Regions from separate parts of the Rhodococcus parequi genome, predicted to be linked through region 2. Evidence: riboswitches for the same ligand, from Rfam matches in the RefSeq annotation. Region 2 holds a riboswitch; the other holds the start of a gene.

Region 1 (3,407 bases), on a different contig from region 2:
CTGTGGCCGATGGTGTTCTGGAACGGGAAGGACGAGTCGGCCGACCCGCGGTGGGCCGCGCTGCTGCGCGAACCGTCGGGGTCCGCGAACGAGCCCGGCTCGGCCGAATGGGAGGCGCGGGTGTCCGAACACAAGCGTTTCGGCGAGATCGCGGGCGACCGGATCACCGGTTCCGGTGCGCTGTTCCCGCCGGCGTCGGCGACGACCGTACGTCTGCGTGACGGGGAGATGCTGCTGACCGACGGGCCGTTCACGGAGGCCAACGAGATCGCGAACGGCATCTACGTGCTGTCCGCGGCCGACCGGGACGCGGCCGTCGCGCTCGCGGCGCAGATTCCGGTCGGCCCCAAGGGGTGCGTCGAACTCCGGCAGATCGTTGCCGACTGATCGGCCCGCGACGGCCGCGCCGGTGACGGTGGACCTGACGCGCGTGTTCCGGGAGGAATCCGGCCGCGCACTGGCCACCGTCGCCGGCCTGGTCGGCGACATCGCGATCGCCGAGGATGCCGTGCAGGACGCGTTCACGGAAGCACTGCGCACGTGGCCCGTCGACGGTGTGCCCCGCAAGCCCGGCGCGTGGATCACGACCGTGGCGCGGAACCGGGCGATCGACCGGCTGCGTCGCGAACGGCTACGCGGTGACCGTGAGCTGGACGCCTTCCGCCGGCATCCCGAGGAAGCCGACGACGACGTGCCTTCCGTCGGGGACGACCAACTGCGGCTGATCTTCACGTGCTGCCATCCGGCACTGTCCGCGGAATCGCAGGTGGCGCTGACGCTGCGCCTCGTGTGCGGGCTCGGCACCGCTGAGATCGCGCGTGCCTTCCTGCAGTCCGAATCCACTGTGGGACAGCGGCTCAGCCGAGCGAAGTCGAAGATCCGGAACGCGGGAATTCCGTTGCGGCTGCCGTCCGACGAGCAGTTTCCCGAACGCCTGTCCGCCGTGCTCGCCTGCGTGTATCTCGTATTCACCGAGGGCTATTCGGCTACGTCCGGTGACTCGGCCGTCCGTGCCGAGCTGTGCGACGAAGCGCTGCGGCTGGGACGTCTGCTGTGCGATCTCGTACCGGGAGAACCCGAGGTATGGGCGCTGTCGGCGCTGATGTGCCTGCAGGACAGCCGGCGTGGCACCCGTCTCGACGCGACCGGACGGGCGGTGCCGCTCGACGAGCAGAATCGGGCGAAGTGGGACCGCGAGCAGATCTCGGAAGGGTTGAGGTGCTTGACGATTGCGGTGCCCGGTGGTGGCGGACGATATGCGCTCGAGGCGTCGATCGCGGCCGCGCACGCGGTGGCACCGTCCTTCGCGGAGACGGACTGGGCCGGCATCGTCCGCGCCTACGACCGCCTGCTCGCGCTGCGGGAATCGCCGGCGGTTCGCATCAACCGTGCTGTGGCGGTGAGCTTTCGGGATGGGCCGAACGCCGGGCTGAGAGCGGTCGACGCGTTGGGAACTTCCGACGCCGACCGGATCGGGCACGTCGTGGCGGCGGTTAGGGCCGATCTGCTGCGGCGGGCGGGGCGCACCGCGGAGGCGGCGAGCGAGTATCGCCGGGCCGTCGCGCTGACCCGCAATGCGTCCTCGCGGCTGTTCCTCGAGCGACGCCTCGCGGAGCTCGCCCGAGTGTGACGACCATCTCATGGCCGAAGGGTTGACGGTGGGTTGACATCGCGCGGACGGCTCTGCCATTCTCGTTGCCAGGTCACGAGTACCAGCGTCAAGCCCCGGCTAGCTGGTCGGCAACCCTCCAACCGCGGTGGGGTGCTCCGGGTGACGACCAGGTCATGGTCCACAAGGACATGGCAAGCGCGGACTCCGATGGCGTCGACTTCCACTGCCGACGAGTCCCAGGACTCGAAGGATTTGTGATGACCGCTGTACTGACCGCCGACGCCTGTGCCACCGCCCCGATCGCTCGGGTGTCCGGCTGTGACTTGCAGGTTCCGCTCGTCGGGGGTGGAACCTGCGTTTATGCGAACTTCGACTACGCGGCGAGTGCTCCGGCGTTGTCGCAGGTCACCGACCGCGTCCAGGAACTGCTGCCGTTCTACGCGAGTGTCCACCGCGGTGCCGGCTACGCCTCGCGAGTGAGCACCGAGGCCTACGAGAGCGCCCGCGGCTCCGTCGAGCGCTTCGTCGGCACCGATGCCGATCAGGTCGTGGTCTTCACCCGCAACACCACCGATTCGCTCAACCTCCTCGCCAGTTGCGTTCCCGGTGACGTCGTCGTTCTCGATATCGAGCATCACGCGAACTTCCTGCCGTGGAAGAACTCTCGCGTTGTCGAGGCCGCCGATACGGTGGCCGAGACCATCCGCCGGATCGTCGCCGAGCTGTGTGCCAAGCCCGCCGCGCTCCTCGCCGTCACCGGCGCCTCGAACGTCACCGGCGAGGTCCTCCCGATCGCCGAACTCGCCGAGATCGCGCACCGCTGTGGCGCCCGCATCCTCGTCGACGGCGCGCAGCTCACCCCGCACCGCCGCGTGAACCTGACCGAGAGCGGCGTCGACTACCTGGCCTTCTCCGGCCACAAGCTGTACGCGCCGTTCGGCGCCGGCGTACTCGTCGGCCGCCGCGACTGGCTCGACGAGGCCGAGCCCTACCTCGCCGGCGGAGGCGCCGTGCGCGAGGTGACCGTCGACGAGACCTGCTGGGCCCCGGCCCCGGCCCGTCACGAGGCCGGCAGCCCCAACGTCCTCGGCGTCGCGGCCCTCGCCGCCGCATGTGATGCGCTGGCCGCGTTGGATTTCGAGAAGGTCGTCGCACACGAGCAGGTCCTTGCCACCCGCCTCGCGGAGGGTCTCGCCGAGATCGACGGCGTGCAGCTGCTGCGCCTGTGGTCGGACGCCCCGGACAGCGTCGGCATCGTCACCTTCACGATCGACGGCTACGAGCCCGGTCAGATCGCCGCATTCCTGTCGGCCGAGCACGGCATCGGCGTGCGCGACGGCCGCTTCTGCGCCCACCCGCTGCTCAACCGCATCGGCCACGCCGGCGGTGCGGTGCGTGCGAGCCTCGGCCTGGGCACCGGCTCCGACGACGTCGAGCGTCTGATCGCCGCCGTCCGCCAGCTGGTCGCCGGTGAGCAGACGTGGAACTACGGCAAGACCGACGGCCTGTGGAACCCGGTTCCGGAGACCCGTGGCTTCTCCAGCAGCACCGACGGTGCCGCCGAGTGCGTCTAGCCGCCTCGGAATCGGTCTGATTCGAACTGTGGTGGGGGACCGGATCGGGGGATAACGTGACGCGCATGGAGTCGACGCACACGGACGGGCAGTGGTCCCGTCGCCATGTCGATCTGTGCCGCACCTCCTCGGACAGCTGTACGCGCTGACGCCCCGCGCCCTCACCAGCTGTCAACTCCCGAGGAATCGTCATGTCCCACTCCGTTTTCGCTTCCGTCCCG
Region 2 (3,407 bases):
TTCGGCGAGGGTTACGCGATTATGCGCGGGCCTTCTGCAGGTTCTCGTCGAGGGTCGCGAGGAACTCCTCGGTGGTCTGCCAGGCCTGGTCCGGACCGACCAGCAGTGCGAGGTCCTTGGTCATCTGGCCGTTCTCGACGGTCTTGATGACGACGTCCTCGAGCTGCTGAGCGAAGTCGATCAGCTCCGGGGTGTTGTCCAGCTTGCCGCGGTGCTCGAGGCCACGGGTCCAGGCGAAGATCGACGCGATCGGGTTGGTCGACGTCGGCTTGCCCTGCTGGTGCTGACGGAAGTGGCGCGTGACGGTGCCGTGTGCGGCCTCCGCCTCGACCGTGCGTCCGTCCGGCGTCATCAGCACGGAGGTCATGAGGCCCAGCGAGCCGTAGCCCTGCGCAACGGTGTCGGACTGGACGTCACCGTCGTAGTTCTTGCAGGCCCAGACGTAGCCACCCTCCCACTTGAGCGAGGATGCGACCATGTCGTCGATGAGGCGGTGCTCGTAGTGCAGGCCCGCGGCGTCGAACTCGGCCTTGAACTCGGTCTCGTAGATGTTCTGGAACTCGTCCTTGAACATGCCGTCGTAGGCCTTGAGGATGGTGTTCTTCGTGGAGAGGTACACCGGGTAGTTCTGCTGCAGGCCGTACGCGAGCGAGGCGCGCGCGAAGTCCTGGATGGACTTCTTGTAGTTGTACATACCCATGACCACGCCGCCGTCCTCGGGCAGGCGGCACACCTCGTGCTGGATCGGCTCGGAGCCGTCGTCCGGGGTGTAGGTGATGGTGACGGTGCCGGCGCCGGGAGCCTTGAAGTCGGTGGCGCGGTACTGGTCACCGAAGGCGTGACGGCCGACGATCACGGGCTTGGTCCAACCGGGGACCAGACGCGGGACGTTCGAGATCAGGATGGGGGCGCGGAAGATCGTGCCGCCCAGGATGTTACGGATGGTGCCGTTCGGCGAACGCCACATCTTCTTCAGGCCGAATTCCTCGACCCGCGCCTCGTCCGGGGTGATCGTGGCGCACTTGACGCCGACGCCGTGCTTCTTGATGGCTTCCGCGGCGTCGATGGTGACCTGGTCGTCGGTGGCATCGCGATGCTCGATCCCCAGGTCGTAGTACTCGAGATCGACATCCAGGTACGGATGGATCAGCTTGTCTTTGATGAACTGCCAGATGATGCGCGTCATCTCGTCGCCGTCGAGTTCGACGACCTTGCCTTCGACCTTGATCTTGGACATGGGGGCTTCGCGTCCTCCTAGGAAGTGTCCCTGGTTCCGTTCCCTGGGTACTGGGGGTGCACGGGCCGCTTTGTGGGCGGACCCGCCAACGGTTCAATTATCAAACGTAGACGTTTCGGATCCCCCTCGGCAGGGACGACCCAAACATGACGAGCGTACTGCTATTGATTCGGAGCGCAAGCACGCCCCCTGGGCTCACACACCTACCTACCGGTAACTTTGCGTGTTTCACCACCCCTCGGGTTCGAAGTTCCGCACCCTCCTTCCCGTGTGCCCGTTTCTGCCGCTAAGATCACGGCCAGGTCATGAGTGTCAGCGTCAAGCCCCGGCTCGCTGGCCGGCAACCCTCCAACCGCGGTGGGGTGCCCCGGGTGATGACCAGGTCTTCCGACGCAGGTCGGGAGACAAGCGCGGGTCCGCTGGGACGGACCCACTGACCGGGCCATGCCCCACCGGAGGTTCTTCATGTGTAGTTGTCACGAGTAGCCGGTCCACAGGCGCGCAGACGATGCTGCGCCAACCTCATCTGCAGACTTCACAACCTGGAGTAGAACGACTCATGACCGAAATCACGGACGCAGTCGACCCGACGGCGAACTGGAGCTTCGAGACCAAGCAGGTCCATGCCGGGCAGTCGCCCGACGGAGCCACCAACGCCCGCGCGCTGCCGATCTACCAGACCACGTCGTACACGTTCGACAGTACCGATCACGCCGCGGCGCTGTTCGGCCTGGCCGAGCCGGGCAACATCTACACCCGCATCATGAACCCGACGCAGGACGCCGTCGAGCAGCGCATCGCCGCGCTCGAGGGTGGCGTCGCCGCTCTGCTCCTCGCCTCCGGCCAGGCCGCCGAGACGTTCGCGATCCTCAATCTGGCCGAAGCGGGCGACCACATCGTGTCGAGCCCGCGCCTGTACGGCGGCACGTACAACCTCTTCCACTACTCGCTGCGCAAGCTGGGCATCGAGGTCTCGTTCGTCGAGGATCCCGACGACATCGAGCAGTGGCGCGCCGCGATCCGCCCGAACACCAAGGCGTTCTACGGCGAGTCGATCTCGAACCCGTTGGGCGACATCTTCGACATCCCCGGGATCTCGAAGGTCGCGCACGAGAACGGCATCCCGCTGATCGTCGACAACACCGTCGCGAGCCCGTACCTGATCCGCCCGCTCGAGCACGGCGCCGACATCGTCGTCCACTCGGCCACCAAGTACCTCGGCGGCCACGGCACCGCGGTCGCCGGTGTCATCGTCGACGGCGGCACGTTCGACTGGACGCAGGGCCGGCACACCAACTTCACCACCGCCGACCCCAGCTACCACGGCGTCGTCTACGCGGACCTGGGCGCACCGGCGTTCGCACTCAAGGCCCGCGTGCAGTTGCTGCGCGACCTGGGCGCGGCCATCTCGCCGTTCAACGCCTTCCTCATCTCGCAGGGCATCGAGACGCTGAGCCTGCGGATGGAGCGGCACGTCGCCAACGCGAAGGCCGTCGCCGAGTACCTCGACGCCCGGCCCGAGGTCACGTCGGTCGCGTACGCCGGCCTGCCCTCGTCTCCGTGGCACGAGCGCGCGAAGACGATCGCCCCGCGCGGCACCGGCGCGATCGTCGCGTTCGAACTGGCCGGTGGCGTCGAAGCCGGAAAGAAGTTCGTCAACGCGCTGTCCCTGCACAGCCACGTCGCCAACATCGGTGACGTGCGCTCGCTGGTGATCCACCCGGCGTCGACGACCCACTCGCAGCTCACTCCCGCGGAGCAGCTCGCCTCGGGCGTCACCCCGGGTCTGGTCCGGCTCGCCGTCGGCATCGAGGGCATCGACGACATCCTCGCCGACCTCGACGCCGGCTTCGCGGCGGCAACATCTTGACCGTCAGCTCTGTCCGCAACGCCCGTCCGGCGGGGTTCCCCCCGCCGGACGGGCAGTTGTGTTTTATCCCCATCGGCTCGCTCGAACTCGAGAGCGGCGTCGTTCTGCCCGACGTCACGGTCGCGGTCCAGCGGTGGGGTGCACTGGCGACCGACCGGGACAACGTGATTCTCGTCGAGCACGCCCTGACCGGCGACTCGCACGTCACGGGACCCGCGGACGACGAGCACCCCTCCCCCGGCTGGTGGGACGGCATGGTGGGCCCGGGCGCCCCGATCGACACGAACGAGTGGTGTGTGA

The links. Region 2 has a riboswitch for S-adenosylmethionine ahead of ABEU20_RS15995 (bifunctional o-acetylhomoserine/o-acetylserine sulfhydrylase). Riboswitches for the same ligand answer to the same signal wherever they lie in the genome.
Region 1: another riboswitch for S-adenosylmethionine. It lies ahead of ABEU20_RS14550 (aminotransferase class V-fold PLP-dependent enzyme); the one in region 2 lies ahead of ABEU20_RS15995 (bifunctional o-acetylhomoserine/o-acetylserine sulfhydrylase).

Annotation. Positions count from the first base shown of each region.
Region 1 covers NZ_JBDLNV010000004.1:597,861-601,267, reverse strand. Annotated here, with positions in the region: gene ABEU20_RS14560 (YciI family protein) at 1-387, shown strand, start outside; gene ABEU20_RS14555 (RNA polymerase sigma factor) at 377-1,630, shown strand; SAM riboswitch class IV at 1,702-1,816, shown strand; gene ABEU20_RS14550 (aminotransferase class V-fold PLP-dependent enzyme) at 1,870-3,186, shown strand; gene ABEU20_RS14545 (LLM class oxidoreductase) at 3,378-3,407, shown strand, end outside.
Region 2 covers NZ_JBDLNV010000005.1:316,287-319,693, reverse strand. Annotated here, with positions in the region: gene ABEU20_RS16000 (NADP-dependent isocitrate dehydrogenase) at 20-1,237, opposite strand; SAM riboswitch class IV at 1,539-1,654, shown strand; gene ABEU20_RS15995 (bifunctional o-acetylhomoserine/o-acetylserine sulfhydrylase) at 1,797-3,107, shown strand; gene metX (homoserine O-acetyltransferase MetX) at 3,104-3,407, shown strand, end outside.